Regions from separate parts of the Peribacillus asahii genome, predicted to be linked through region 3. Evidence: riboswitches for the same ligand, from Rfam matches in the RefSeq annotation. Region 3 holds a riboswitch; each other region holds the start of a gene.
The links. Region 3 has a riboswitch for thiamine pyrophosphate ahead of tenI (thiazole tautomerase TenI). Riboswitches for the same ligand answer to the same signal wherever they lie in the genome.
Positions count from the first base shown of each region.

Region 1: another riboswitch for thiamine pyrophosphate. It lies ahead of BAOM_RS15825 (LuxE/PaaK family acyltransferase); the one in region 3 lies ahead of tenI (thiazole tautomerase TenI).
Region 2: another riboswitch for thiamine pyrophosphate. It lies ahead of thiT (energy-coupled thiamine transporter ThiT); the one in region 3 lies ahead of tenI (thiazole tautomerase TenI).
Region 4: another riboswitch for thiamine pyrophosphate. It lies ahead of thiM (hydroxyethylthiazole kinase); the one in region 3 lies ahead of tenI (thiazole tautomerase TenI).

Region 1 is NZ_CP026095.1:3,208,934-3,217,083, forward strand. Features, by position in the region: gene BAOM_RS15800 (SDR family oxidoreductase) at 3-770, opposite strand; gene BAOM_RS15805 (ABC transporter substrate-binding protein) at 783-1,799, opposite strand; gene BAOM_RS15810 (ABC transporter permease) at 1,796-2,551, opposite strand; gene BAOM_RS15815 (ABC transporter ATP-binding protein) at 2,548-3,294, opposite strand; gene BAOM_RS15820 (acyl-CoA reductase) at 3,306-4,757, opposite strand; gene BAOM_RS15825 (LuxE/PaaK family acyltransferase) at 4,754-5,842, opposite strand; TPP riboswitch at 5,927-6,036, opposite strand; gene BAOM_RS15830 (glutamate-5-semialdehyde dehydrogenase) at 6,409-7,656, opposite strand; gene proB (glutamate 5-kinase) at 7,678-8,150, opposite strand, start outside.
Region 2 is NZ_CP026095.1:845,867-854,016, reverse strand. Features, by position in the region: partial or broken gene BAOM_RS04310 (glutathione peroxidase) at 1-90, opposite strand, end outside; gene BAOM_RS04305 (ABC transporter permease) at 198-959, opposite strand; gene BAOM_RS04300 (ABC transporter ATP-binding protein) at 967-1,875, opposite strand; gene BAOM_RS04295 (PLD nuclease N-terminal domain-containing protein) at 1,892-2,092, opposite strand; gene BAOM_RS04290 (YbjQ family protein) at 2,127-2,441, opposite strand; gene BAOM_RS04285 (sigmaY antisigma factor component) at 2,422-2,640, opposite strand; gene BAOM_RS04280 (YxlC family protein) at 2,633-2,986, opposite strand; gene sigY (RNA polymerase sigma factor SigY) at 2,940-3,503, opposite strand; gene guaC (GMP reductase) at 3,722-4,705, shown strand; gene thiT (energy-coupled thiamine transporter ThiT) at 4,914-5,489, opposite strand; TPP riboswitch at 5,597-5,699, opposite strand; gene BAOM_RS04260 (cation diffusion facilitator family transporter) at 5,933-6,811, shown strand; gene BAOM_RS04255 (sensor histidine kinase) at 7,037-8,113, shown strand.
Region 3 is NZ_CP026095.1:1,919,409-1,927,558, reverse strand. Features, by position in the region: gene BAOM_RS09340 (PTS sugar transporter subunit IIC) at 168-1,205, shown strand; gene BAOM_RS09335 (chromate transporter) at 1,393-2,586, shown strand; gene BAOM_RS09330 (zinc-dependent alcohol dehydrogenase family protein) at 2,672-3,724, opposite strand; gene BAOM_RS24305 (hypothetical protein) at 3,922-4,059, opposite strand; gene BAOM_RS09320 (ATP-binding protein) at 4,948-6,207, shown strand; TPP riboswitch at 6,280-6,389, shown strand; gene tenI (thiazole tautomerase TenI) at 6,486-7,103, shown strand; gene thiO (glycine oxidase ThiO) at 7,087-8,150, shown strand, end outside.
Region 4 is NZ_CP026095.1:3,117,423-3,125,572, reverse strand. Features, by position in the region: gene BAOM_RS15395 (aspartate aminotransferase family protein) at 1-525, shown strand, start outside; gene BAOM_RS15390 (YebC/PmpR family DNA-binding transcriptional regulator) at 748-1,467, shown strand; gene BAOM_RS15385 (catalase) at 1,923-3,563, shown strand; gene thiD (bifunctional hydroxymethylpyrimidine kinase/phosphomethylpyrimidine kinase) at 3,796-4,578, opposite strand; gene thiE (thiamine phosphate synthase) at 4,595-5,245, opposite strand; gene thiM (hydroxyethylthiazole kinase) at 5,232-6,050, opposite strand; TPP riboswitch at 6,143-6,253, opposite strand; gene BAOM_RS15365 (CoA transferase subunit A) at 6,662-7,375, shown strand; gene BAOM_RS15360 (3-oxoacid CoA-transferase subunit B) at 7,342-8,007, shown strand; gene BAOM_RS15355 (peptidase) at 8,022-8,150, shown strand, end outside.

The sequences.
Region 1 (8,150 bases), 1.3 Mb from region 3:
AATCACATCACAAATCCGCCATCTACAAATAGCGTTTGCCCTGTCATAAATTCACTCCAATCAGATGATAAAAATAAAACAGGACCTGCGATATCTTCCGGCTTTGCAATTCTTCGAAGCGGGGTTTGGGAAATGATTAGTTCTTTCAAACTTTCTTTTGTTTTTTTGCTCGCATCGGTTGGATAAACAAGGCCCGGTGCTACACAATTGACCCTTATCCCAAAAGGTCCTAGCTCCACAGCTAAATTACGCGTATACCCCATTAATGCTGTTTTAGCCGTGTTGTATTCATGATAAGGAACCAACGGTCTTTCTACTAAATTACTAATGATATTCACAATGCTTCCACTGCTTTGTTTTTTCATAATGGGCAGCACTGCTTGACATAGATAATGCGTCGATCTTACCGATCCATCAATCTGTCCTTGATAATCTTCCCATGTGAGCTGCCAAGCCATTTTTCGTTGTTCAGGATCAAAGACATAAGGTTTAAATGCATTATTCACAACGACATCTAGTCGTCCCGTTTCAAGCACAATTTGCTGAATCATCGACTGAACAGCCTCTTCGGACGTAACATCTGCTTGAATCGCCCAAGCATCTCCTCCAACTTCGATACAAGCTGACACAATTTGTTCAGCTGCTTTAACATTTTTCAAATAATTGACAATAACGAAGGCCCCTTCTCTTGCAAATTCAATGGCAATCGCTGCTCCAATTCCTCGGCTGGAGCCCGTAACAAGAACGACTTTTCCACTAAATTTCCCCATGTATGTTCTCCTTTATTTTTTTGGAAGTAATGTATCAACTACTACCTCATCCATATTAAGCTTTTCTTTAATCAATCCTAATTTTTGATACGTATCCGCACCATCCTGCAAGATATTCGCATCAAGCGCTCCTAAACCATGTTGATTTGTTTCAGGAGATACGCTAGAAGCATTACGCAGTTTAATAATCTCTAAGTTTTGTTGCTCATCTTTCCCATCGATTGCATAGGTTTTAGCCAAAGCAGCCGCTTCTTCCGGACTCTCAATCATCCATTGTGCACTGTTACGATAAGCTTCCAAGAAATCCTTCAATTCTTGCTGCTTTTCTTGATATACTTTCTCTGTTACAACAAATACATCACTCGGTACATTTAAATAGTCTTTCACATTCATCACATTGACTTCCTCTAAACCTTTGGCTTGTCCAACAACTAGTCCCGTATCAGTCGCAGCTGTTGCATCCACTTGCCCTTGCATTAATGGGGCAAAGTTTAAAAGACCTGTCTCAACAATTTTTACATCATTTTCTGAAAGACCGACCTGATGTAATAACACTAATAAGTTTTGACGTGTTCCGCTTGATAGACTATAAACGCCAATTGTTTTTCCCTTTAAATCTTCTGGTTTGTTAATATTAGCTTCCTTTAGTGATACGATGTTAAATACATTTTGCGGATAAATATTGTAAATAACTTTTAGCTTTTCACCTTTATCTAATGCGAAAAATAGTGAACCTGGATCAGTAAAAGCGATATCTGCTTTCCCAGATAAAATATTTTTAATCGCATCGCCACCGCCTGCACCAGGAATAACAGTTACATCTAGGCCTTTATCTTGAAAGAAATGCTTCTTCTCATCGACTAATAGATTCGTTTGTTCTGTAAGTGGCTTACTCCAGTTCGCTACTCGAATCGTTTGGACGTCTGTTGAATCAGATTTCGCTGTTCCCTTATTTTCATCCTTTGCACCACACGCTGACATCAATACGGTCATACATAATAAAATCGTGACTAACCATCTATTTTTCATTTTCTATTCTCCTTCATATATTTCTTTAGTACAGTAACTTCTAATACATAAATCAATTGATATAAAACCATGCCCATCACAGTTAATAAAATTAACACAGCAAACATTAACGGCGTATCCATCATCCCTTGCGACGCGACGATGAGCGCTCCTAATCCATCGCTTCCCCCAATAAACTCGCCAACAACAGCCCCTACTACGGCTAATACAACCGCCACTCGAAGTCCGGCTAGAATCCCTGGCAGGCCATTAGGAATTTTTAAATGAATTAAGGTTTGCCAGCGTGTTGCTCGAAGCATATGAAATAATTCTTGTTTTTGTTTATTCGTAGACTGAATCGCTGTAATCGTATTCTCCAATAATGGAAAAAAACAAATCAGGGCAGTGATTATGACTTTCGATTTCATGCCAAAACCAAACCATAGAATAAATAAAGGGGCCAAAGCAAGCTTAGGAACAGCTTGGCTCGCAATGATATAAGGAGAAAGAAGCTTTCTTAAAAATTCAATCTCACCCATAATCACCCCAACGATAAATCCCCCGACACAGCCAATTACCAAACCTAGCAACACTTCTGATAGTGTTCGCAAAATATGTGGAATAAAGTATCCACTTTGCAGACCATCTACTAAAGTCGTAACAATAACCGTAGGAGCCGGCAAAACAAGCTCTGACATAAAGCTTGCACTATATTCCCAAATGATGAGGAACATAATAAATAATAGAATTGAGTATAAAGGGAGACTTTTCATCGCTTATTTCCTCCCAATACATGTCGTAACGTCAGGCACAACTCATTAAAATACGGCGCGTATTTCATTTCTACATTTCTCTCTTTTTCTAATTTTACAGCAGTATCAAAAATGATTTGGCCTTGATCTATGACTGCAATCCGATCTGACAAATACACGGCTTCTGCGATATCATGCGTAATAAAAAGAACCGTTGTATGACGGGTCTTACAAATTTTCAACAAATCATCCTGTAGTTCTTCTCTTGTAATAGCATCCAGAGCAGCAAATGGTTCATCTAGAAACAGCATCGTTGGTTTTTGAATCAACGCTCTCGCAATAGCAACACGACTTTGTTGTCCTCCAGATAATTGAGTAGGATAACGATCTAAATAAGTCGTTAAACCAACCATCTCTAATACTTCTAACCCATACTGTCGATCTTGTTGCGTAATCTTTCTTTTCAGCGAAATCGGAAGCAACACATTTTCTAGCACTGTTTTCCATTCTAATAAGGTAGGAGATTGGAACACAAAACCACATTCATCCAACGGCCCTATTACTTCTTTTCCTTTAAAGCGAATCATTCCTGAATGAGATGGAAGCAAGCCCGCTGCAAGCTTTAATAACGTTGTCTTTCCACAGCCGCTTTTCCCTAGAAAGCAATGAAATTCCCCTTCTTCAATAGACCAGTTCACTCCATGTAACACAGTTGTCTTCTCTTGATAGCTATAAGTCAAATCCTCAATTGTTAAAAAACTCATCTGCTAACCTCCTAATCTGCATAGGGAGCCAACTCTTCACTTAATTGTTCAGCTGAAGCTTCGATATCAACCATATTAATTAAATCCAGTACATTAAAGCGGCCATCATGATGCCATCCAGCTTCTGGAGATGTCATATTTCCCAATGCCGTCATTCGAGTCACACCAACACTCCCTAGTAAATGAGACCATTGAAACAATTCAGACGGACTAGCAGCGATTCCAACCGTTTGCAGGTAATCCCGATGCATGAGAAGGCCTTTCGTCACCTCTTCTATGTGATCAAACTCTTTCACTTTTACAACACGATTTAAACTGCTTGGTGTAAGGCTAAGATCGGAATCTTCAAAAACAACAGTCCAATCATTTTGGTTATTGCCTAATACTTCATTATTTGGATTCGAGAACAGGTTCATTTCTTCTTTATTTTTCCAAGCGGCCATCTCCATCGATTCGGCCATTGATAGTTTTCTTCTCGGAAACCTTCTATTAAACGCCTCTAGTTCATGACCTATATATCTAGCAAATTCTTTTGGAGAAACATTTCCTCCTTTTTGTACATAGAAAACATGTGGAGAATAACAGCCTTGTTGGTCATAGCGCATCACATCCAAAGCAGCCAAATGGGCTGCCTGCAAAGCTTTAAGAGAATCAAGAGACGTCTTTGAAACAATCCCAAAACTTAGCTTGTGTCCAAATGGTAAAAACCTTTTAGTGATTGGAATCCGACTTCGTAAAGCTTCCATCGCTTCATTGCCCCCATACCCGACAACAATATCTGTTTGCTGAAAAATAAAGCGTTCTCTCTCTTCTTCTCCGCCCTTCCACCAAAGAACGGCAAAGCAATCTGCTAATCTTGGTTCTATTTCCACTAAAAGCTTAGCGAACCAGCCAGCAAATAATGGCTCAGCACTCGATACCTTCCCGATATTCCCTGCTTTCACTAACAAACTAGATATAAAGCTCCATAAAGGAAGACCAGGCACATTCCCTGACCAAATATGCGTAATTAAATCCGGACTAAAAGCCTTCGAAAATCCACCTTTTACTCTCGGTTGAAAATCATCCAACAACAATGGATTTCCTAAATCTTCAACAAGAAAACGCTGCAGTTCATGTTTTCGAAACGTTTTTAAATAAGAAGTCAAACCAAGCCTTATCATTTCTTCATCATAGCCTGTTACAATCGGTAATACTTTTTCAGCTTTTTGTCGATAAGATGAATCACGCTCTAGAAGTCTATGTATCGCTTCATCAATGATGTTCATTAACTCATTAACAGAAAAAGATTTTAACACCTTACGACTGCTATGCTTAATCTTGTCAATTAACCTGCTCATTTGTTCATGTGTAAGAATCGGAATCTCCACTTCTATTGTTTCCTGATTTCTTTCGAATAGAAGCACCTTTGTCTCAAATGATTCTTCTCCTATATTCGGAATATATCCAGCGATTTCTCTCATTTCTCCAGTCCCTTTGAAGCCTTTAAAAATTCTGCCATCGCTAGCGAACAGCCTTTTGCTTCTGTTCCTTCCACTCTTCCTAATAACAGAAAACCGCCTTCCACTTCAACACCAACATCTTCTGTTAAAATCGTAGAAACAGAATTCATATTAGCAAGGTCACAATGAACAATAACGCCGCGTTCTCCTTTTGCTACTTCTTCACCTGTTAACGGATTTACGACTCGCGTTTTAATCCAACTTGGTCCTGACTTAACAGCAGGCACAGATTGATTTCCATTGTCATACAGCTGTGTACTCAGCTCGGTCATGCCGTACATATTGATACACGCTGAACGATTGACTCCTAAATATGTAGAAAGCAACTGATAGAACTCATCCAACTCTAATTCTTTAGATTGTTTTTTAAAGCCGCCCGTATCAAGAATTTTACTTCCTTTTGGTAGAGTAAAAGTTTGATTCCCACGCTCTAGTTCTTCTAAAAGATGAACAAAGCTATAACTTGCACCTAAAAGAGCATAAGGTTCTCCAGTTACTTCAGCATTCCTCAGCTCTTTCTGTAAGCCTTCCACATCAAGCTTGTGATTTTGTATAAAATAACGGCTATCTTCTGTCCCAAACCTTTCTTTTGCGAGTTTTAAATAACGAGCTAAAGAAGAATTAGGCATCTCCTGTTCTGTTGGAAATAAGATTCCCATCCGAATCTTATCGGTATTTCCCATAAATCTTTCTTGAAAATTTTTAATCATCGACCTATCAAATATGTCTAATGTTGGATGATAATGTTTACCTCTAATTCCTTGTGTTGTACCACTTGTCATATAAACCGCTTCCGCTTGCTCCGGATCACAACAGCTCAAAGTAACATCTTTAAAAGCATTAATCGGTACTGGCGGGATGTCTCTCCAAGTTTTCACAGTACGCGGTGTTTTTCCTTTTTGAGAACAAAAAGTTCGATAAGGAATGTTATATTGATAGTGATAGCGAAATAATTGTAAAGCCTGCTGATTAAAATCTTCCTCAGAAGATTCATTACAATTAATAAATTGAACTGTCGATTCAATCATTTCTTTTTGAGTCATCATGTTTACCCATTCCTTTCAATGTAGCCATTTATTTTCTAATAGCGCAAAAAAGCACTTTGCGTACGCAAAGTGCAAAAATACAGAGTAATCCCCTTATCACTTCCCTACGCTGGCATGACCCAACAGGTTCAAACGGTCTACGGTAGATTAACCGTACTCTCAGCCTGATTCCACAGACTCCCGATATCATCTATTTTTATACAAAGAATACCCTTTCTTTTTGTAGAATGCAATCATAAAGTGAAACTTCCATCAAAGGGGAGTTCCTTTATCACCCACTAATGGTTAGCCAATTGGGCCTTTACTACAAAAGCGAGGCGACTGTTCAGCCCCGACAAGCATAAGATGAAATGCGGCGTGGCGCAGTTTGCCACAAAGCATTGCAGCTTATGACCTCGAGGGGCTAGGAGCCGCAACTAGATGAGGGCAGTTGTCCCCCACCTATCTTCTTTGTTTCTTCATAAGCTGGAGGTGGGGGGCTTACTGCCCGTTAAGTGTAAGACAAAAAAACCTGTACCAAAAGTAGCGTACAGGTTTTCACTCAATCTCGTTCATCAACTATCCACTTATCCGCGAATTTGTCCTTGTCCATAAATAAAATATTTAGTAGATGTTAAAGCAGGTAATCCCATTGGTCCACGCGCATGAAGCTTTTGCGTACTAATCCCAATTTCAGCACCGTAACCGAATTCAAACCCATCAGTAAAACGGGTAGAAGCATTATGATAAACAGCGGCTGCATCGACTCCATTTAAGAAAATGGCTGCACTTTCCTCATTTGTTGTGATAATGGCTTCAGAATGATTCGTACCATACTGATTAATATGCTCAACAGCTTCTGTAACATCCTTCACAATTTTCACACTCAATTTTAGCGCTAAATATTCCGTTGCCCAATCTTCTTCTGTTGCTTGCTTCGCCTCTGGAAAAGCAGTACAGACCGTTTGATCTCCGTATAGTTCAATTCCTTTACCGTGAAGAACGGCTAATAAGTCAGTCCCATTTTTAGTAAACCAGCTTTCATGAATGAGCAAACTTTCAATGGCATTACATACAGATGGACGCTGTGTTTTTCCATTGATTACAATATTTTCTGTCATCTCATAATCAGCTGATTCATCAATAAAAATGTGACAGTTACCGGCTCCCGTTTCAAGAACAGGTACAGTCGATTCACGAACAACAGTATCAATTAAATTTTTGCCTCCGCGTGGAATCAACACATCTAAATATTCATTCAAATGAAATAATTCTTTCGCTGTTTCACGGCTTGTATCTTCCATTAATTGAACCGCATCAACTGGTAAAGATGTTTGCGCCAATGCCTTATGAATCGACCTAACAAGCGCTTGATTAGAGTAGCTTGCAGACGAACTTCCTCGTAAAATAACCGCATTTCCTGTTTTTAATGATAATGTAGCCGCATCAATCGTTACATTTGGTCTCGCTTCATAAATCATACCAATCACACCGATTGGAACACGATTTTTTTTAATAAGCAAGCCGTTTTCTTTCTCAATTGTTTCTAAGCTTTCACCGACTGGATCTTTTAAGTCAATCAGTAAACGAATAGCCGCTGACATATCTTCAATACGCTTTTCGTTTAACATAATACGATCTAATGTCGAATCAGGCAGACCATTTTTCTTTCCTTGTTCTAAATCTTTTGCATTTTCACTTATTAAATAATCTTTATCTGCCAATAATTGATCCGCAATTTTTGCTAATGCTTCATTTTTTTCTTCTGTCGTCTTCCCACTCATTTTATAACTTGCCGCTTTGGCCGCTTTTCCTTTTACAATGACTTCACTCATTACTAACTCCCCCTTTTTAATTTAGGCTTTCACCCATTTATCTCGATGAATCACTTCAATTGCTGACATCACAAGCTCGTCTGTCCGTTTTCCCATCGCTAGTTTCAGCTCATCGACAGAATAGAGAACTTCTCCTCGGCCAAGCAATCCGCTTGAACCAAACACTTCAACAACGTCCCCTTTTTCAAAATCTCCTTGAATGTCATAAATACCGGCAGGCAATAAACTGCTGCCATTCAACATTAGGGCTGTTTCTGCGCCATCGTCAACGAAGATTTTTCCTGACACTTCCGAATGAATCGAAATCCATTGCTTATTATTATTTACGGTTGTAAGCACGTCATTTTCAATATACGTCCCGTCACCGTCACCCGCTAAAATTCGCAGAAGCTTATCACGGCCTTCTCCTTTACCAATAAAGACTTTTACACCTAAAGACAGTGCTGTTTTCGCAGCTAATAATTTCGATTGCATCCCGCCTGTCCCAACGTTTG
Region 2 (8,150 bases), 1.1 Mb from region 3:
ATTTACAATAACGAGTACCTCTCCCTTATATTTCTCTAAAGATACTTCCTGTCCATTCATTCTTCTAGCTGAAAAATTGTAAATACTCATGTCATTCCTCCTAGTTGTATACGGCACAATTATATAAAATTTATAAATAAACCAAAAGGAATATGCATAAATACCCATTTTAAATATAAAAATATCTCATTATAATCTTAAATTTCCTGTTTTCTAAATACATATGTGCCTAACAATAACAAAACGGAAATTAGACATAAGGTGCTAAACAAAGGAACCATAATTTCATACGAATCTCCATTTATTACTTGATTTGCATTTTGTATCAGATTATAAGGTGAAATAGATTGAAGCGAATCATGCAAATATTGAGGAACTTTTGTAATCACAAGATACGTAACAAACGCAAGCAAACCACCTGATACAGAATTTTTTACAAAAGAAGAAAAAAAGATTGAAAGTGTAATAACAAATAATAAAATAGGTAGATACAACAAGGTGCCCAGAGCCATATCTCCCCAAATTAGTTTTTCCTCAAAAAGATAATTCGTATAATAACTTGTTATTGTCATTCCAATTAAAAAGCTTACACTAGCTAATAAGGAATAAGTGAACCATTTAGATAGAAAGTAGACATTTCGGCCGACTGGCTTAACTAAAACCATCGGTGCAATCGATTTATCTCTCTCACCAGAAATGGTTCCCATCGAAATAAGAATAAGAATTAATACACCCATCATTTCAAAATTCAAAAAGACGTTTGCCATAATTTCATGTGCAGTAGGCATCGGTATATCCACAGTAGCCCCTTTTGGTAATTCCCTCTCTAACAAGGTAGGAAGAAGCTTGATTGAAATTGGATACGTAATCATCAAAATAATCGATACAATCGGTACAATTAACAATTTATGTGAGCTTACTAATTCATTCATTTCTTTTTTTAATAACGTATAAAACATAGACACATTAACTCACCAACCTTAAATAAATATCCTCTAATGACGCAGTTTCAATTCGATAATTAATTAACGTCAAATTTTGATTCGTGATAAGTTTTGGTAACTGTCTTTTAGCCATCTCTAGTTCTTTCACTGTCACTTGGTATTCATTAAGATTCATTCGAACCGTTTCAATCCACTCTTGATTATTTAAAATGTGAAGAAACTCATGATTCGTCTCTAGCAGTTCAAATGTAATAATCGGGTGTGAATGCCTATTTTTTAATTCTGCTAAACTCGATGTAATCAGGATGTTCCCTTTATCAATAACCGTAATATGATCCGCCACTTTTTCGACATCTTCTAGAATATGACTAGACATAAAAATCGTCATATCTCTCTTTAGTTTTGAAATCATCTGTAATACTTCATAGCGTCCAACAGGGTCTAAAGCCGAAACAGGTTCATCTAAAATAAGCACTTTCGGTTGATTAATTAACGCTTGAGCCAAACCGAGGCGTTGTTTCATTCCTCCACTATATTCTCCAATTTTCCGATTTCGTGCTTCCCATATTCCACAATCTTTTAATAATGATTCCGTTCGCTCCGCAATCACTTCTTTAGACAAACCAAATAATTCTCCAACCCAATACATCCACTGTTTTCCAGTCATATGGTCAAAGAAAGCAGGATGTTGCGGAAGATATCCAAGAAGATGAGCAATCTTATCTTTTTCTTTCACAACATCAACACCTGCTACTTTTATTTCTCCAGATGTTGGTTTAGCGAGCCCCGCGAGCATTCTTAAAGTTGTCGTTTTCCCCGCACCATTTCCCCCTAAAAAACCGAAACAACCAAATTGATTGATATCTAAATTAATGCCTTTCACAGCGGTTGATGATTGAAAAGTTTTCACTAAATCTTTACAATAAATCATAAAAAAATTCCCCCATCTACCCTTTTTTCTTTCCAATCACTAAATACATAATTGGACCGATTATATTAATAAACAAAATTACTAATACCCAAATGAGCTTACTTTCTCCTTGTAAAGTCGATGCGTCCCGTTTCGCTACATCTAGTAAAGTAATAATGATTAAAATAAGCTGCAGCATGACTAATGGCAAAATTAACATAAAATCAAATGTTTCCATATGCCTCCACCCTTTCAAGCTTCATAAAGAACGCCTATTCCACATAAACAGCCGTACCATACGCAATAATCTCACATGCATTTTGCATGATCGATGAAGTTTCTAATCGAACGGCAATAATTGCATTAGCTCCTTTTGCCTTTGCATCTTCTGTCATCCTGCCAATAGCCTTCTGCCTCGCCTCCGTCATCATTTCTGTATATTCGTCAATTTCACCACCGACAATCGTTCTAAGCCCTGCCAGAATATCCTTTCCAATATGTTTGGACTGTACGCAATTCCCTCGAACAAATCCCTTTAATTCTGTAATTTCTTTTCCTGGTACAAAATCAGTAGTCACGATAATCATTTAATTCATCCTCCTCTTTTTTTCGCGAACGTTTAACTAATAAATAAAAGATAAGCGGCATAGGTGTTTGAATTAACCCAATAATGCCCCAAAACCAATAGTTCATTCCATTTTTTCTAGCGTCCGTAAACAAATAAATACTTTGAACGAGCAGCAGCAGGGCAACTATAGGCAGTATATATAAATCGACTTTACTCATGACGTACCCGCTCCTTTCCCTTCCTAAATTCATACCCTGTATAGCCAACTAAAGAAATGACAGTCGCAACTTGTAAAACGACAAATACATAGGGCTGTTGAAAAAACGCTGTAAACATCAGGCTAAGGATAATGATGGCTATCGTACTAAACAGGAGAAGATCCTGACGCCACTTTTTCCGTATTTGCTTTTTTTGTTGTGCAATTTTTTGTTCAAAAAAATTGACATCTGGAGTTGTAAATGAAAAGGATTGCTCTAATTTTTCAAAACTATGATTCATAGATTGTACAAACTCTGCTTCAGTTTTGCTCGACTGTTTTTCCGACGGGATATTGTCCTTTGTCATCTTCATTTAACTCCTTTCTCACCATTTGAATTCCTTTATGAACACGGGACTTTACCGTTCCTTCTGCTATTTGCAGCATAGCGGCAATTTCTTCGTACGAATACCCATAGTAATGTTTTAGCAAAATGGGGATTCGAAAATCATCCTTTAACTTTCCTAATGACTCTAACATCATGTGCCAATCTTCATTAACGGATTGTGCCTGCCACCGAATCATCCTTAACGCTTGCTCCTGCTTTTGCCACGATTGTTCTCGTTTTTGCCTTCGTTTTTGATCGATATATAAGCGTGTGGCAATGGAAATCAGCCATGTTGAAAACTTCGATTTTCCATTGAACTTCGCTACATGTTCAATCGCTTTTGCCATTGTATCTTGCGCTAAATCTTCTGCCTGCTCAAGGCTATATGTTAACTTAATTAAATAATGAACAAGAAACGAATAATTTTGTCGAAACAACTGAGCTAACGCGTACTCATCTCCCTTTTTTGCAGCAGTAACCCACTCTCTTTCTTCCATGCTCTCCCTCCCTCCGCCGCTTCGATTTATTATTATGACGTTTTGCTTTCCAATTTCGTTCACTCGATTTTTAAAAAATTTTTAAATCAGAAAAAACACTAAGCGAAATCTTATAGTATAAAAAGCTTTGACAAACTGATAATAATGATGTAAATTACCCATTAGACGAACATTTTTATTTATTGTTAATTAAATATTCGTATTTAGAGGTGTAAAACATGGATAATGTGTTTGATTATGAAGATATTCAATTAATTCCGGCAAGATGTATAGTACAGAGCCGTTCTGAATGTGATACAACGGTAACTTTAGGGAAACATACATTTAAGTTACCTGTAGTACCTGCCAATATGCAGACTATTATAGATGAAAAGATTGCTATTTACTTAGCAGAAAATGGCTACTTTTATGTGATGCATCGCTTCGAACCAGAGAAGCGAGTATCTTTTATTAAAGATATGCAATCACGAGGATTAATCGCATCGATTAGCGTTGGAGTTAAAGATGAAGAGTATGAATTTATCCAACAATTAGCAGAGGAACAGCTTGTGCCTGAATATATTACGATTGATATTGCACACGGTCATTCGAATGCAGTCATAAAGATGATTCAACATATTAAAAAATACTTACCTGATAGTTTTGTGATTGCTGGAAATGTAGGCACTCCAGAAGCAGTAAGAGAATTAGAGCATGCTGGTGCGGATGCGACAAAAGTAGGCATCGGGCCAGGAAAGGTATGTATTACAAAAATTAAAACCGGATTTGGAACAGGTGGTTGGCAATTAGCTGCACTGCGTTGGTGCGCAAAGGCAGCAAGCAAGCCGATTATTGCTGACGGAGGAATTCGTACACACGGCGATATCGCTAAATCGATTAGATTTGGTGCAACTATGGTCATGATTGGTTCATTATTTGCTGGACATGAAGAATCACCAGGAGAAACGTTTGAGAAAGATGGGAAACTCTATAAAGAATACTTCGGTTCCGCTTCAGAATTTCAAAAAGGCGAAAAGAAAAACGTAGAAGGCAAGAAAATGTTCGTCGAGCACAAAGGTTCTTTGCAAGATACATTAACAGAAATGGAGCAAGATCTTCAGTCCTCTATCTCTTATGCAGGTGGAAATAAGTTAGAAGCAATCCGCAATGTAGATTACGCTATCGTTAAAAACTCTATCTTTAACGGTGATAAAGTGTATTAAAAGCTTTTAAGCACCCTGGATAGTCAACCATATCCATATGATTTTTTCATACCAAGCTGAGCGAGAGACTTTCATACTTGCTCAGTTTTTTTCATAGATTAATTTGTGGCTCATTTAAGCCACAAATCAAATGGAACAACCATATTCACGAACACTTAAAAATTAAACGATAGAAAAAGCCGGACCTATAACAGATCCGACTGAAGATTTAATACGCTTTTCTTATTAATACATTTCTTGCCGTTGAATAAAGCATGGCCACGATAATAGCAGATAGTACAAAGCATCCTAGCATATACGTGCCGTTATAAACGAGCGAGTAAAGCGCGACTGGTTGGCCTGGCGGCGCATACTCTCCATAAAGAATAATACCAGAAGCAAAATGACATAAAAATCGTAAAAAGCTTCCTAACAGCACTCCGCTTATAATGTAAAAGTTAGCTTTCGAATAGTTCCCTTCCCTTAAGCTCACATTTACCTTATTCACATATACACCAGCGAACCCTACCACTCCAAAAGCTAAGAAATAATCTATAATCCATGAAGCAAAATGATACGGAATGGCTCCCGTTATAATTTGCAATCCTCCTAATAAAACTCCAGTAAGGACTCCGCCTTTAACTCCCCAACGAAAGGCCATTAGAAAAACAGGAACCATCGCAAGGGAAATAGAACCTCCTTGCGGCCAAAACCTTCCCATAATCGCACCTGATACAAAATCAAGCAGCAACGCCAAAGCAGCAAAAATCGCTACTTCCACTAAAAATAGTGTTTTATTATTCATTATACTTCCTCCTTCTCCTATTTAGAGAAGCGTGATGAGCTGCCCGTATTGCTTTTTTTCCAAATAAAAAAGCAATACTAGGGCGGTAATGGATGGCCCGTATTGCTTTATATCCAAAACCACATCCCTACGCTAGCATTAACTAACAGGTTCATAGGGTCAGAACTCATTCGCTCACTCTCAGCCTCTTCGGCTCCCCTTGTGGACGTATTTAATTTTTATCCTAGGTTAGAATATACTACTAGTTTATTCATAAAACAAGTACTAATCTTTTCTCCCTTCCTAATTAAGGATGTATTTTTAGCTGTGACCAACTTATTTTTAGCCCATCAATACAAATGCAAAGATACAATTTAGATGGATGAGGGAGACATTGTTGCTATAGACCCACTACGGTTTCATTTGATATCGTTAATACGCAAGTTTGCAATGGGGGTACAATCATGGATACAGATCAAAATTCTCTTTCAGCTGAAAGAGGGGCCTATATTAGTATCATCGCTTACATATTTTTAGCATCGCTGAAATTAACGGTGGGCTATTTTGGTCACTCCAAAGGCTTATGGGCTGATGGATTAAATAATGCGACCGATATTGTCGCTTCGGTTGCCGTATTAATTGGATTAAAAATTTCAAAAATCCCGCCAGATAAAAACCATGCATATGGCCATTTGCGTGCAGAAACAATCGCTTCTTTAATCGCTGCTTTTATCATGATTACGGTCGGTATTGATGTCATTACCGGTGCTATTGAAGATTTTTTTACAGAAGATACTCAATCACCAAGCATATTGACAGCAATTACAGCATTATTCTCCGCGGCGTTTATGTACGGTATTTATCGTTATAATGTAGCGCTTAGTCGAAAAATAAACAGCGCTTCTATTTATGCGGTTGCACAGGATAATCGATCGGATGCACTCGTTAGTGTAGGGGCTTTAGTTGGAATTTTAGGAACCTATATCGGCATCGCATGGCTCGATGGAGTCGCTGCTATCGTTGTCGGAATTATTATTTGTAAAACAGCTGTCGAGATTTTCCTAGACGCTTCCCACTCCTTAACCGATGGCTTTGATGAAGAGTTATTACAAAAAATTGGAGTGACCATTTCAAAAACAGAAGGCGTTAAAGACATGAGCGCAATTAAAGCTCGTATGCATGGAAATGAAATTCTTGTTGAAGCAACCATTCATGTAAACCCGCTTTTAACGGTTATCGAAAGCCATGAAATCACGGTTCAAGTCGAACAAAACTTACTATCGGAACATAATGTTAAATATGCAATCATTCATATAGAACCTTATACGACTTCACAACAGTAACCAACAGCTATTTTGTTGGTTACTTTTTTATTGGCTCTATTATATGACTTTGTTGATTACTGGCTTATTATTGAATACAACCTTTTTACTAGTTATAAAGACACAAAAAAACGTTTTTTTAGAATTTTTGCATAATTTTCTTTAGAAGTTAAAGGATTTTCGTTTCCTATTAGCGAAATAGGAATAATCAACGAAAAAAATCTTTTCCTGTCAATGGAGGGCGAGATGCTATTTAATAACGCTACAGCAATTGATTTCTTAATGGATCATAAAGATCGTATTATTAGCCAGTGGACGCAATTCTCCCTTTCCGGAGAAAAAGTCGAACATTTTTTCAAACTATTTATAGAAAAAATGAAAAAGCAGCAATCAACGCTTGAAGAGTGCTTAGATTCATTATCGGAAAATATTGCGACAGAACAATTTCTTCAGATTATGAGTATGGAGGAATTCACTAAAACGATTACAGCTGGAAGATCCATTATAATAGAAGAAGTACTTACTTTACATTTAACACCCTGTGATTCACTTCGTCTCATTAATGAAATTAACCGTTCACTCGATCAATTGATTCAACAGACCATTACTTATTACGCAAAATTACAAGCAAAATCGCTAGAAGAACAGTACTATTTCATTAGTCAGACACATAAAGACCGCTTGACTCTGCTCGGTCAAATGACATCTAGCTTTGTTCATGAATTTAGAAATCCATTAACATCCATTATGGGATTTATCCAATTGCTACAATCGGAACATCCAGAAGTAAAATATTTAGATATTATCTCAAGTGAACTTAATCAACTAAACAGTCGAATCACACAATTTCTAAATTTATCAAAGAAAGAAAAAGCAAGTGAATATATTGATTCCTTTTCTATTTCAAAGCTTGTCGATGATGTTATTGAATTTCTTTACCCAAGCATATTAGAAGCGAATGCTACCGTTTCGTATGCCATTCCAGACGATATAATGATTAGCGGCTCTAAGGAAGAAATACGTCAAGTATTGTTAAATATTATCTTAAACGCACTAGATGTCATTCCCACAACCTCTGTACCGACTATTACTATTTCTGGTACACAATCTAGAGAAGGATTACTCTTAACGATTGCTAATAACGGTCCAAAAATCCCAGACGATGTATTGCCAACTATTTTTGATCCTTTCGTCACCACCAAAACAAAAGGAACTGGACTTGGCTTATTTGTTTGTAAAGAAATTATTGAAAAACATGGCGGCTCTCTTACATGTAATTCTTCAAATTTCTTAACAACCTTTACGATTCATCTTCCTATTTGAAGGTGAATTTTTTTATGGGCATTATTTCATAGAAGGA
Region 3 (8,150 bases):
TGTATGTAAAACCAATGTATATAATATCATTTATAATTCAATAAAAAAAGCAGAGAGATTATCAAGGAGTTAACGCACTAAAAATCCCATTGACTATTATCAGAATATTCCCTACAATTGTTTCCATTATCTATCGAAGAGATACAAATAGATGGGAGATTAGTAACATGAAAGATTTTTTCAGCAAGTTGTTAACTGGAATGAGCATCGGAATCGTTGTTTCGTTAATTCCAAATGCCCTATTAGGGGAAATTCTTAAACTATTAATTCCACATTTCCCTGCTTTACAATCTATTTTAGACATTACAGTGATTGTCATGAGCTTCTTGCCAGTTATGATTGGGGTAATGGTAGGGGTTACGTTTAAGTTAACAGCCATTCAAACAGCAAGCATTGGGATTGCAGCGATGGTTGGCAGCGGTGTTGTGCAAAAAACAGCAGAAGGGGCCTTTACGCTTAATGGAATTGGAATCGTAATTAATACCGGAATTACAGCTGCTTTAACGGTGTTATTTGTTCAATTTCTTGGCAATCGATTAAAAGAGTACTCCATTCTTTTAATGCCGACGTTAAGTATTTTAATCCCAGGCATGATTGGTTATTCCATTCTACCATTTGTCAAACATTCTACTGGTTTACTAGGCGTTGCTGTTGCCAATTTGACATCATTACAACCTGTTTTAATGGGAGCACTTATTTCTGTTATTTTCTGTATCATTATATTGTCACCTATTTCAACAGTAGGAGTTGCAACGGTTATTATGCTTTCTGGTATCGGATCCGGTGCAGCGAATTTAGGTATTGTAGCTGCGGGTGTCGGTCTAGCCATTGCTAGCTATAAAGCAAACTCACTTGGAACAGCATTAGCGCATGTGTTAGGTTCTCCTAAAATTCAAATGCGAAACTTTTTCATGAAGCCAAAAATCGCTTTTCCAATGTTAATCACAGCAGCAGTTCTTGGAGCTCTGGCCGGTGTATTAAATATTCAAGGAACACCTTATAGTGCTGGCTTCGGGTTATCAGGATTAGTCGGACCGCTCAATTATATAAATTTAGCTGACGGTGGCTGGACTACTAAAAATATGACCATCATGCTAAGTACATTCTTCATTATTCCGATTGGATTGAACCTTGTTCTAATCTACCTATTCTCTAAAAAATTAAAAATGATTAAAGCAGAAGATTATAAGTTACAGTTTGATTAATATCTTACACAGCTTCATAAAAGCTTGTAGACAACGCCTCCATATCAGGGTCTGTCTACAAGCTTTTTTTATATTAAAACTATGTAAATTTTCTATTAATCAAATTGAAAACGAACCATGCACTATGTTACATTTTATGAAAATTTGATTTTACCGTTGCAAGATTAAAAGAATGGAGAACCTCGATATGAACAGTAGATTTAAATCATTACTAGAAATACTCTTCGTTTCGACTAAACTTGGATTAACATCGTTTGGCGGTCCCGTTGCTCATTTAGGATATTTCCACGAGGTATATATTCGAAGAAGAAAATGGATGGATGAAAAAAGTTATGCGGACTTAGTAGCACTCTCTCAATTCTTACCCGGTCCAGCTAGTAGCCAAGTAGGAATCGGGATAGGAGTTATGCGCGCAGGAATTCTAGGTGGAATCGTAGCTTTTATCGGATTTACACTTCCTTCCGTAATTGCTCTCATACTATTTGCTATACTCCTTCAAGGGCTGGATACAGGAGAAGCTGGCTGGATACACGGATTAAAAATAGTGGCAGTAGCCGTAGTTGCACATGCTATTTTAGGGATGGCAAAAAATTTAACTCCTGATTTAAAGAGAAAAACCATTGCATTATTCGCATTAGTAGGAACACTTTTATGGCAATCCATTCTTACTCAAGTAGTTGTTATTTGCATTTCTGCCCTTCTTGGTTATCTTCTATATAAACAACATACTAAAAGTGACGAAGAAAGTATCCAGTTCCCCATTACAAGAAAAGTGGGAATCGTATGTTTAACAGTATTCTTTGGATTATTAATTCTATTGCCTATTTTAAAGGAGATAACTGCATCTCACTGGGTAGCCATGTTTGATAGCTTCTATCGATCTGGTTCCTTAGTGTTTGGCGGCGGTCACGTTGTTCTCCCTTTACTAGAAAGAGAATTGGTTCCCACTGGATGGATTAGCGAAGAAGCTTTCTTAGCTGGCTATGGTGTGACCCAAGCAGTACCCGGCCCCTTATTTACATTTGCCGCTTATTTAGGTGCTATTATGTATGGGTGGCAGGGCGGCTTAGTCGCAACTATCGCTATATTCTTACCCGCCTTCCTTCTAATCCTTGGTATGTTACCATTTTGGGATACTTTACGTCGTAATCCTAAAATTAAAGGGGCGTTTATGGGTATAAATGCTGCAGTAGTAGGAATTTTAATTTCAGCATTTTACCATCCTATTTGGACTAGCTCCATTCTAACCTCCATTGACTTTACCTTAGCTGCCATCTTATTTAGTATGCTTATGTTTTGGAAGCTCCCTCCTTGGATTATTGTTGTTTGCGGAGCCATTGGCGGTACATTACTTACATTTATTGAATCAAATATTTTCTAAGCTACCAAGTTTGGTAGCTTAGAAAATATTTCAAACTCAAAAAAATAGGCACAAACCAGAAGCCTGTGTCAAAGTCATCTCTCTTCTATTTAAATTGTGTAATTACATTAAACCCATATGTTTTATAGCTTGTCATATCATGAAGCACCTCAGATACATCATCTAAGGCAATCTCACGTGAAACGAGTGACTTTGGATTTAACTTTCCTTGAGCAATCAATGCTAGTAAACCATTATACTCCGAGCGAGGGTTACCTAGGCTTCCGACCACTTCTAACTCCATCGCCGTAATCGCATCAATCGGAAGACCAACTAAGCCCCCTTCATTTTTTGTAGTTAAACCGATTTGAACATGTCGGCCTCCTTTGCGTAAAGAAGTGACCGAATTTAAAATTGTTTCTTGAATTCCAAGCGCTTCGATGGATGCATGTGCCCCACCCTTCGTTATTTCTCGAATGGCTTCCACAACATTTTCTTGGCGAGCGTTCACACCAACAACGGCACCTTCTTTCTTAGCCTTGTCCAATTTAGCCTCATCTACATCAACTGCAATGACTTGAGCGCCTATCGCATTGGCAACTTGAACAGCAGATAGCCCAACACCTCCTGCACCATGAACAACAAGCCAATTCCCTGGCTTAATATTGCTGCGCATGACACCATGATAGCCAGTCATATAGCGACAACCAATAGCTGCAGCTGTAAGCGTGTCCACTTCATCAGGAAGAGCAACTAAGTTAAAATCCCCGTTTGGTACTTTCACATATTCTGCATACGCTCCATCATAACTAAATCCAAAAATTTGTAAAGAATCACAGCGATTTGATTGACCACTCAAACAGTTTAAACAATGTGAACAGCCTTCGTGGAAAGGAGTCGTTACTCGATCTCCTGGACGAAAGTTTTTCACTTCTTTTCCTACCGCTTCAACAATGCCGCCTAATTCATGACCTGGAATAATCGGAAGAATAGGACTTAAGCCAATCCACTCCCAATCTCCCATCCAAGCATGCCAATCACTACGGCACACTCCGCTTGCTTCGACTTTCACAATGACATCATGCGGACCTGGAGTTGGGTCAGGTACATGACCTATTCTTAACGGTTTTCTTTGTTCAATAATTTGAGCAGCTCTCATATGCTTGTCCCCCTTAATTACAGTATTTACATATTGTTAACGCCTTCTTTATCAAAGATATTCCGCAAGTCCTTTAAACATGAACAAAAAACTTTCTTCGACAAACATAATTAAACCCTGCCTGTTTTTATATATAAACGGGCAGGGTTTCTATTTGGCTTCAACTGCGAGATCCGTAGTCATCACGTCCTTTTTCATTAACTAGCTTGATTATCATATTCATTCAATTGTTCTTTCGTTAAGTGTGTTACAAAATGATAAAAAGTCATCGACTCCATTCCGTAATTTTCACATGCTCTTTTATAGCTTTCATATGCTTCACGATACGTTTCCATCTTCGTCCCCTCCTGTTGTATAACAATTTATTTAAGTTATATAAAATATATAACAGAATCACTACTGTGTCAATACATTTCCGAAAAATAAAAACCTGTTATATAACAAATTTATCGATCGATTTTTACCATTATCCCTCTTTTTAATTACCATAAATTACTGATAGCGTTTAGATCTAACGTGAATTAAGATTATATTCGAATGTACATTTTTAAAATGTGTTACTATCGCTTCATCTGGAAAACTTATAGTTTCATTGTTTGTTATCTTATATCTCACTTTATGTTGTCATTAAAAATTATGGATCGACACAGATTCCTGGATTCTTCCCAGACCTATATATTAATGATAAATTCAACAATGCCCTAGATTTACAGTTTTATTCGGCTAAATACAATGAATTAGATACCATTGTGGAGCTTGCTAAAGGCAAAACTTTAAGTGGATATTTGACTTATCAAGTATCGCCAGGTAAAAAATTAGAATTAGTGTATAGAGATTTTAACAGCTTTGATAGCATGACATTTTTTGGAACCAATTAATACAACTCATTCTACAATCTGGAAAAAGACTGATCACAGAATGCTAGTGATCAGTCTTTTATTATTTATTTCCCCTTATTAATGGCTAAGGTTTTTTGCAACACTATGTATTTTCGCGTTAACAAAGTCAACTGCGACAAACACGATAAATGAAATCACGATGGGTAACACAACGATAGGCATACCGAGTACAATTCCAATTTCCGCTTCTTTAAAGTCTTTATCATTTATAGGAGCAGAAAACTAAGGTGTATTTTTCTACCATTTTTTTAAAATAACGAAAGGAATTTCACCTAATAATAGCGAATATTTAAAGTTATAAATTATTGAAAGTTCGGTGCAACTATGTCTTTAATAACAAAAGATTTGTTAATTAACTTCTTATTTACTATTCTTCCGTTATTTTTAGTACAAATGATTTATTTTGCCAAATATTCTTATAGATTTGAAAACTTCAAAAGAAGGACATTTGCCATTTTTCCTATCGTCTCCCTTATTCTTTGCATGATATTCCCTGTTGCTACAGGGCCTTATTATGTATGGGACCTTCGTTGGATTCCCTTTATCCTTGGTTGGTTATATGGCGGATATAAATTAGGAATTCCTTTATTATTCTTAATGTTATCCATTCGCTTTTGGCTAAATGGCGATAACGGCTTTTATATAGCCTGTATTACTTTCTTTTCTTTTTCTATTGTACTATTCTTTATATCCAAATATTTTTCGCAATTTTCCGTGAAATATAAAGTGATAATAAGCAGTTCGCTAACTTTTATCGGCTTAATGATCTCCCTGTTGGTATCTGAGCAACTATTTAACATAAACAGAGGAGCAAATCTATGGACACAATATATTTCCATTCAAATCATTGCAATGGTGTTTACGAACTTACTGTGGGAAGTCATCCAAGCAAATTTTCAAGTATTACAAAAGTTAGTGAAAGCTGAGAAATTACAAATGGTGAGTCATCTAGCAGCTAGTATTTCTCATGAAGTTCGTAATCCCCTCACCACAAGTAGAGGATTTATCCAAATGCTATCTGAAGAAACCTCTGACCAAAAAAGAAAACAATATACAGAAATTGCATTACAAGAATTAGATCGAGCCACAGAAGTAATCAATGATTATTTAACATTTGCTAAGCCCGCACTTGAAAAGGAGGAAAAGATCCATGTTGCAGAGGAGATTCAGCATGTCATCAATATCATTACTCCTTTAGCTAATATGAACAGCATACAAATTAAACTATCTTTATTAGAAGATGACCAATATGTCGTTAAGGGCGAGCGTAAAAAGTTTCAACAATGTCTAATTAATATGTTAAAAAACGGTATAGAATCTATGGAGGTTAACGGAAAATTGCACGTCATCCAAACCAATAATCAGGATACGATTCAAATCGATATTCGAGATGAAGGATCAGGTATGACACAAGAACAAATCAATCGCCTTGGGGAGCCCTATTTTACAACCAAAGAAAAAGGCACAGGGCTTGGAATGATGGTTTCTTATAGTATTATTAATCAAATGAATGGTCAGATTACAGTCGTAAGTGAACAAGGAATAGGAACTTGCTTTTCTATCAAGCTCCCTATTTATCAATAAATTTTTTTAAAATTTTTGTTGTACACCTTCTAGATTTATGATATTTTAAATATAAATTTTAAAACTATTTAGTTAATTCACTAGGGGATCCCTTGATAAGGGCTGAGAATAAAGTAGTTACTTTTAAACCCTCATAACCTGAACAGGTTCGCACCTGCGTAGGGAAGTGTTCGTTATTCTTTGTGCTTATTTGTGTACAAATAACAAAACCACTTTCCTATTTAAGGTTAGTGGTTTTTTTGCGTGCACTACTTACTAGTAAAAAGGAGTAAACGAATATGAAACTGATTGCCGTAACAGATGATTCACATACGGTTGACGCGCTGACAAGTATTATTTCTTCTATTCAAAATATTGTTGATTATGTCCATATTCGTGAAAAATCAAAAACGGCTCATGAAGTTCTGTCACTCATTCAGCTTTTAGAACAAGCAGATGTAAACAAAGAAAAACTCGTCATTCATGATCGCTTAGATATCGCGTTACTCACACAAATGTCAAATATCCATCTTCCATCACATAGCCTCCCTATCCAAAAAGTGAGAGAAAACTTTCCGCACTTACGGATTGGTCGTTCGATTCATTCTGTAGAAGAAGCAAAACAAGCGGAAACAGATGGAGCGGATTATGTGTTATATGGACATTGTTTTGAAACAGATTGTAAGAAGGGACTAACGCCAAATGGCATACATACTATTAGCAACATGAAACAAGCACTAAAAATCCCTGTATATGCCATAGGTGGAATTACGCCAAATCGAGTACATGCTCTTCAACAACTAAAAACAGATGGCATTGCGGTTATGTCGGGCATTTTTTCTTCACCAAATCCCTATGCATCCGCATTAGATTTTTCAAAATTATGTAAGGAGAATTCATGTGAAAACAAATTATGAAGTAGCTATTATAGGCGGTGGAATTATCGGCTGCTCAATTGCCTATTATTTAGCGAAAGAACAGATTGATGTTGCTGTATTTGAGGAAAAGCAACTAGCTAGTAAATCGACAAGTGCAGCGGCTGGTATGCTAGGTGCTCATTCAGAATGCAATGACCTTGAGATTTTCTATCCTTTTGCAAGAAAGAGTCAACTAGCCTATTTTCAGCTTCAAGATGAGCTAAAAGAGCTAAGCGGTATCGATATTGAGTTAAGAAAAGGCGGCATTTTTCAGCTCGCTTATTCAGAGGCTGAAAAAAGTGAGCTAAACTCTACCATCTCCCTCCCTACCGTCAGATGGTATGACAGAGATAATGTACGCCATGAAGAATCTTCTGTTTCAACGAATATTATCGGAGCCGCTTTTATTGAAGATGATGTGAATGTCTTACCTAGTTCTGTTTGTCAAGCATTTGGAAAGAGTGCTCAAGTATTAGGGGCATCGGTTTTTGAACATACATCGGTTTTCTCGATTGAAAAACAAGACAGTTCCTATACGATTAAAACGAACAAAGGAAATTTCCAAGCTAAATATGTCGTTGTCGCAAATGGTGTATGGAGCTCTAATTTTTTCCATCAGCTTGGTTTAACCAATACGCTTACTCCCGTCAAAGGCGAATGTGTATCAGTTTCAAGTGAAAAGCCGCTTTTAAAGCATACATTGTTTCATGAACACTGCTATATTGTACCTCGAAACAACGGCAGACTTGTACTTGGAGCCAGCATGGTCGAAAATGATTGGAATGAACAAGCAAGTCTTGGCGGCATCGAGAAGCTCATTGCTAAAGCAAAAACGATGCTCCCGTCCATCATCGATATGAAAATCGAGTCCTTTTGGGCAGGGCTTCGTCCACAAACGTTTGATCAAAAGCCATTTATCGGTCATCATCCTGATGATGACGGCATTTTATTCGCCACAGGGCATTATCGAAATGGCATTTTGCTCGCTCCTGCCACAGGACAAATGATTCGAGATTTTATTATGAAAAAAGAAATAAGAAAAGATTG
Region 4 (8,150 bases), 1.2 Mb from region 3:
AGCGGTGGATACACACCGATTGCTGCTACGGTAATGACGGATAAAGTAATGGAGCCGATTATGACAGGCTCAAAATTGATTATTGGCGGTCATACATTGAGTGCGAATCCCCTTTCTTGTGCGGTCTCTTTGGCAGTACTTAATTATGTAGAAAAGCATAATCTTGCAGATCGGACAGCTGAAACAGGCGCTTATTTAATGAAGCAGATACAGGCACGACAAGAACGCTTTTCCTTCATTGGGGATGTTCGAGGGAAGGGACTGTTAATCGGAATAGAATTTGTTCAAAATCAACAAACGAAGGAGCCGTTGCCTAAACATATAGATGCGACAAACGAAATAATTAAGCTTGGTATGCAGCATGGAATTATTGTTTATCCAGCTGCTGCAGGATTAGACGGGGTCACAGGAGCAGCCATTATTATTGCTCCACCATTAACGATTTCACTTGGAGAATGCGATGAGTTGTTATCTCGATTGGATCAAGTATTTTATGCTTTTCGAGCGAAATTAGCAAGGGAATGAGGGGCAACTGTCTTTTTTTTTCATGATAATCTCGAAATCCATTGTATAATTGATGTATAATATAGTGGAATAAATCAGTCTTCATCTTTAATACGTATTGTAATGCAACAATATGGAACCATAACGAACTCTTGCTCGTTATCTTAAAAAGGGTTGAAGAAGCAGTTTATTTTATGATATATAATCGTATTTAGATTCAAAGTTGAAAGAGAGTGGGACATTATGGGTCGTAAGTGGAACAATATTAAAGAAAAAAAAGCGTCAAAAGATGCTAATACAAGTCGGATTTATGCAAAATTTGGCCGTGAAATTTATGTAGCTGCGAAGCAAGGTGAACCAGATCCAGAATCAAATGGTGCTTTAAAAGTTGTACTTGAACGTGCAAAAACGTATAACGTACCAAAAACGATTATCGAACGTGCAATTGAAAAAGCAAAAGGCGGTTCAGATGAAACATATGACGAGCTTCGTTATGAAGGTTTCGGGCCAAACGGATCAATGGTTATCGTGGATGCATTAACAAATAACGTAAACCGAACTGCATCAGACGTACGTGCTGCATTCGGTAAAAATGGCGGAAACATGGGTGTAAGTGGTTCTGTTGCCTATATGTTTGATAGCACAGCTGTTTTCGGTATTGAGGGAAAAACAGCAGATGAGACACTTGAATTATTAATGGAAGCCGATGTAGATGTACGTGATATTATAGAAGAAGAGGAATCAGTCATTGTTTACGCTGAACCTGATCAGTTCCATGCTGTACAAGAAGCATTTAAAAATGTTGGCATCACTGAATTTACAGTAGCTGAATTAACAATGCTGGCACAAAATGACGTAACACTTGACGCGGATGCACAAGCACAATTTGAAAAAATGATTGACGCATTAGAAGATTTAGAAGATGTGCAGCAAGTGTACCATAACGTAGATTTAGGAGAATAATCAGTCGTATCAAGCGTTTGAGGGCGATTATGAAACCTAGAAAGTTTAATGAATGGTGATATATTTACAAAAACAACTGTAAAATACAGTGACAAACGTTTAGCTCACTTTTGTATGAGAAATTCATATTAAAGGTGGGTTTTTTTGTGTTTTTGGAAGACATAGATAAGGAATTTCTATATCTACATGTAGAGCTTTTCCAGGTACACGTTGAAAACATCCTCCTTATTAAAAATTCAAGTCGATTATCCATATATATTAGACAAGTTTTGGGTATGAATTAAAATTTTTGATACATTTCTTTTTAACAGGATTATTGACTTGATTGAGAAAATTGAAACCGAAGAGACTATTCAGCTATCATAAGCAGTTTAGTTATACAAAATCCCTATTTCGTATAAATTTTCCAACAAAGGGAAAAAGATAAAGGTAATTATTCTAAGGAGGTTTTCATTTTGGCAGAGAACAAAGACATGAATGCTTCACATGAACAAGACGTGAATCGTGAGACGCTGACAACGCGCCAAGGCCATCCTGTGATGGATAATCAAAACATCCGTACCATTGGTGATCGCGGTCCAGCTACGCTTGAAAATTACCATTTCATTGAAAAGATTTCCCACTTTGATCGTGAAGAGATACCAGAGCGTGTAGTACACGCACGAGGGACGGGCGCATTTGGATATTTTGAAACATACGGAAAGGTCGGAGATGAACCAGTAGAGAAGTATACTCGCGCAAAAGTATTTTCGGGTGTCGGGAAGAAAACGCCGCTAATGGTTCGCTTTTCTACAGTAGCTGGAGCGAAAGATTCGCCAGAAACAGCACGAGATCCGCGCGGCTTTGCGGTAAAAATGTATACGGAAGATGGCAACTGGGATCTAGTTGGGAATAACTTGAAAATTTTCTTTATCCGTGATGCGATGAAGTTCCCTGATATGATTCATGCGTTTAAAGCGGATCCGGCTTCGAACGTGTCAAATCCTCAGCGGATGTTTGACTTCGTTTCCCGTACACCTGAGGCAACGCATATGATTACATTCTTATTCTCGCCATGGGGGATTCCTGCGACATACCGCCACATGCAGGGTTCTGGTGTAAACACCTATAAATGGGTAAATGAAAAAGGCGAGGCTGTGTTGGTGAAGTATCACTGGGAGCCGAAGCAAGGGATTCGTAACTTAACACAAGAAGAGGCAAACGAGATTCAAGCGAAGAACGTCGGTCATGCGACACAAGATTTATATGAAGCAATTGAGCAAGGAGATTATCCAGAATGGGAGCTCTTTGTGCAGATTATGGAGGATGACTATCATCCGGAACTCGATTTTGATCCGCTCGATGATACGAAACTTTGGCCAGAGGATAAGTTTCCATGGTTGACGGTGGGGCGGATGGTCCTTGATCGAAATCCAGTCGATTTTCATGCGGAGATTGAACAAGCTGCCTTCGGTACAGGGGTTCTTGTCGATGGAATGGACTTCTCAGATGATAAAATGCTGCAAGGCCGTACATTCTCTTATTCCGATACGCAGCGATATCGTATAGGTGCGAACTATCTAAAATTGCCTTCAAACGCACCGAAAGTACCTGTTCGCACGAATCAACATCGCGGCCAAATGGATATCCGTGACCCAAAAGAATCTGGAGAAAATCCACATATTAACTATGAGCCATCGATGCTCGGCGGGTATCAAGAAGCAAGTAAAGAAAAACGTGCACCGCATCAACCGGTGTATAATGCGGCAGCAATGAGTGCACCAATTGATCGTCCTAACAACTATGGTCAGGCGGGTCACACGTATCGCAGCTTTGAGGATTGGGAGCGTGATGAACTGATTAAAAACCTATCCGAAGCACTTGCCGTATGTGACAAACGAATTCAAGATGCCATGATTGAGCATTTTACACAAGCCGATGAAGACTATGGTCGCCGTGTAAAGGATGGTATCGCAGAGAAAATGAAAGAATTGAGGAAGGAAAACAAAGTTCCAGGCCGAGAAGCAGGCAGCTCGAAATTTGGTCAAGGTTCATTAGCTGCGAACGAAGCAACAGAGGATGCTGTAAAGAAAAGCCACGAAGCGGATCCCTATTAATTATGAAGAAAAGGTTGTCCAGAAAATTAGTGAAAACTAATTGACTGGCAACCTTTTTATTTTTGCTCATTTCCTTCCCTTTCTACAAACGAGCGTTGAGCTTAGTGTAGATTTTGTCTGTATCGCTTATCTTAATCTACTACCTTCTTTCAACTCCCAAGTCCTTAGCTAATGCGTGAAGTGGGAGTCTTCTGTCGGGAAATGCTAAACATCTAAACAGTAAGTACTTATATTAAATCTTATAACAATGATTGAGCGGGCCATTTCCTTTTCCAAGATTCAGCTGATCCTGAAGAGCTCCAGTTAAATAATCTTTCGCATACTGAATACTCATGTTGACATCGTGTCCATCTGCTAAGTTACAAGCAATGGCGGAGGAAAGAGTACAACCTGTTCCGTGTGTATTAGGATTTTCAATTTTAACACCTGTAAACCAGGTGAACTGGCCATTACTATACAGTAAGTCATCGGCACTATCTAGGAGATGGCCGCCTTTAATAAGGATATTTCCTTGATAATGTTTGGCTATTTGAATAGCGGCTTTTTGCATATCCTCTTTTGTTTCAATCCTCATCCCGCCGCATAAACATTCGGCTTCGGGAATATTTGGTGTAATCAGAGTTGCAAGCGGGAGAAGCTTTGTAATAAGAACATCCATTGCATCCTTACTTAATAATGGGCTGCCGCTTGTTGAAATCATGACAGGATCGACAACAATATGCTTCGGTTTGTATTCTTTTAGTTTTTCGACAATCACTTCAATAATGTGCGGGGAAGACACCATACCTATTTTCACACTGTCTGGAAAGATATCGTTCATAATGCTGTCTAGTTGTTGTCCTACAAACTCAGGTGTTGCCTCTAGTACACTATCTACTCCTGTTGTGTTTTGAGCAGTAAGCGCTGTAATAGCAGTCATCGCGTACATTTTGTGAGCGGTAATCGTTTTAATATCAGCTTGAATGCCTGCTCCGCCGCTGCTATCGGAACCAGCAATACTTAATACTTTTTTCATTATCCATCCCTCTAATCTAGTTATTTTCGTGATTGACTATTTGCTTTGAGAGAGCAAGCAGTTCCTGACTTGCTTTTTTGATATCTTGTTTAGCAAAAATCGCTGAAACAACAGCAACTCCATCAATACCGCTGCCGCTTAGTTGTAAAATGTTTTTTTCATTAATTCCACCAATTGCAACGACAGGAATGGAAACACTTTGACAAATAGCCTCTAAAGTACGCAAGGGTAGTGCAGTAGCATCGAGTTTCGTTGAAGTCGTAAAAACAGCACCTACACCTACATAATCTGCTCCACCTTTTTCAGCTAGACGGGCTTGTTCAACGGTTTGAACCGATACACCAAGTATTTTGTCACCACCAATCATATTTCTTGCTGTTGATAGATCCATATCGTCTTGTCCAATGTGAATCCCATCAGCAGCGCATGCAATGGCGACTTCTACATTATCATTGATGACAAATGGAACGTTATAAGCCTCTGTTATTTTTTTTATCTGCTGTGCTTCTTTTAAAAAGTCCTCATAAGGTAGATTCTTTTCACGTAACTGAATAAATGTTGCCCCGCCCTGAATCGTTTGTTCTACTTGTTCAGCTAAAGACTGTTCTCCAAGCCAAGCTCTATCTGTTACGGCATACAAAAGCATAGATTGTTTATCTACTTTCAATTTTCATGCCCTCCTTTAATAGAGAAGAATCAAGTTTACTTACATAATCAATGAAGTGCGTTCTAAAGCTTGAAGTGCCTCCACCTGTAGCTATTGTTTTTTGATAAGCAAGTTCGCCGCTAAGTCCCATTACACAGACAGCTGCGGCTGTGCTATCTATTAGTTGCTCTGGATTGGCTCCACAATAAGCACCGATTACAGCAGAGAGCATACAACCTGATCCGGTGATTTTCGACATCATTGGGTGCCCATTTTTAATGATGTACGCTTTTTCGTGGTGAACAACTAGGTCGGTAGCGCCTGTTGTAGCAATAACAGCACCTGTTCCAATGCTTAAATCTTTTGTAAGTTGAATAATTTCATTTATATTTTCATCTTCAATACTTTCAGCCGCATCGACACCTTTTGTTAATCCACTTCCTGCGTAAATCGTTTTAATTTCAGAAATATTGCCTCTAATAACGGAAAACTTCACTTCTTCTAGTAGTTTAAACGTCATATTTGTTCTTAGTTTAGAAGCACCAGCACCGACAGGGTCTAAAATAACAGGAAGACCGAGTTCATTTGCTTTTTTCCCTGCTTTAATCATCGAGAGAATGGTTCGTGCATTGAGCGTACCAATATTAAGGACGAGACTGCTGCAAATACTCGTAATTTCCTCTACTTCGGTTAAATCATCTGCCATAATAGGAGATCCGCCGCAGGCCAAGACAATATTAGCCACATCGTTGACCGTTACATAATTGGTAATATTATGTACTAAAGGTGTTTGCATAGCTACATTTTCTAAAATATTTTCAAACATATAGATACTCCTCCGTTGGTTGATTTATCTACTAACTAATTGAAATGAAAAAATGCGATATACCAAAAAGGTGCATCGCATTCATAGACTACCATTTATGACATTCGATTCCCTACGTTGGCATTATCCAAATCAGGTTAAAGGGTTAAAGCTACATTTCGCTTACTCTCAGCCCACATGTGCAAGCTCCCCTACTATTTACATTCTATCTATTATTTTAGCATATTTCTTGATATAGAGTATTCTTCTTTTAATAAATTAAGTTTTTCTCTATGCATCTTTTCTGAAAGATGTGTGAGCCCAAATTACGTTATCAATAATATTGTTTAATAAAGTGAGGGGGTTCCTTCATTGTCATTGATGGTTAGTTGACTAATCGAATCTTTACTACAAAAGCGAGGCGACTGTTCAGTTTAGACAAGTATTTCATCTTATGACCTCGAGGGGCTAGCAGTCGTAGCTAGATGAGGGCAGTCGTCCCCCGCCTATCTTGTTTGTTTTCCATACGCTTGAGGTGGGGGTCTTACTGCCCGTTAAGTGTGAGGGAAAAAATCTGTTAAAGTATTAGGATTTTTTCAGTAGTAGGCTCATATTCTAATAGGGGTGATGTGATGGTAGAAAATACGTTCGGGAAAATCTGTACATATAATCAAGTTAAGCCGTTATTTAAAGATAATCAATCCATTTTATTCGGTGGATTTGGCGGGGTCGGCACGCCGCCAGGGCTAGTAAATTTGATTTTAGAAACAAACGTTCAAAACTTACTTCTTATCGGCAATGATGCAGGATTTCCGAATATAGGAATAGGAAAAATTGTTACGGCAAAAAGGGCACGCAAAATGATAGTATCTCATATTGGCTCGAATCCAAACGCCGGTGCATTTATGCAGAATGGTGAACTAGAGATTGAGTTTTCGCCACAAGGCACGCTTGTTGAACGAATTAGAGCAGGGGGGATGGGGCTTGGCGGGGTGTTAACAGATATCGGATTAGATGCAGAATTTGTTAATCAAGGGAAACAAGTAGTAGCACTAGATAACAAGAAGTATCTTGTTGAACCCGCATTAACGGCTGAAATTGCAATTGTGTATGCGAAACGATGTGACCCGTATGGCAATTTAGTGTTTGATAAAAGTGCCCGCAATACGAATCCTCTTATTGCAATGGCAGGAGCCATCACGATTGTTGAAGTGGATGAAATTGTACCGCTGGGTGCTTTAAATCCAGATCATATTGTGACTCCGGGGGCATTTGTTGATTATATCGTTCCATCGAAAGGAGTGGATTGGAAATGGGCATGGGAGACGGTATTCGACAAACATTAGCCAAACGTGCTGCTGAGGAAATTTCTGATGGTATGCTTGTCAATTTAGGGATTGGCATTCCATCACTCGTTCCAGATTATTTGCCCAAAAGTCATAACGTCATGTTTCATGCAGAGAATGGAATTGTTGGAATCAGCCATTCCCCACCGTATGAAGAGGCGGATGAGCATTTATGTAACGCTGGAGGTTATCCGATTACGGTGAAAAGCGGGGCATCTTATTGTGATAGTGCTGTTGCATTTGGAATGATTCGACGTGGACTTGTTGATGTAACGATTTTAGGGGCGCTACAAGTAAGTGAGGCAGGTGATTTAGCGAATTGGATTGTTCCGGGGAAAAGGGTTCCAGGGATGGGGGGCGCAATGGAACTCGCAGCAAAAGCGAACAAAGTGATTGTATTGATGAATCATACGGATAAAAACGGTCAATCGAAATTACTTAAAACATGCACGTTACCGTTAACAGCAAAACGATGTGTCCATATGGTCATTACCGATTTAGGTGTTTTTTCGGTAAGGGAAACAGGATTAATCTTAACTGATTTGTATGAACCATATACGGTAGAGGAAGTACGAAAGCGAACAGAAGCCTCATTTGATGTTGCCGAACAGCTCCGTATCCTACAAAAATAAGGAGTGTGATGTAAATGGCCTATCAGCAGCAAATCTCAACGTGGTTACAAGAGCATCGAAAAAATGGGATTCAACTATTACAAAAGCTTGTTCAAGAGCCTAGTAAACGTTATCAGGAAGAAGGTGCCCAAGCCATCGTTGTT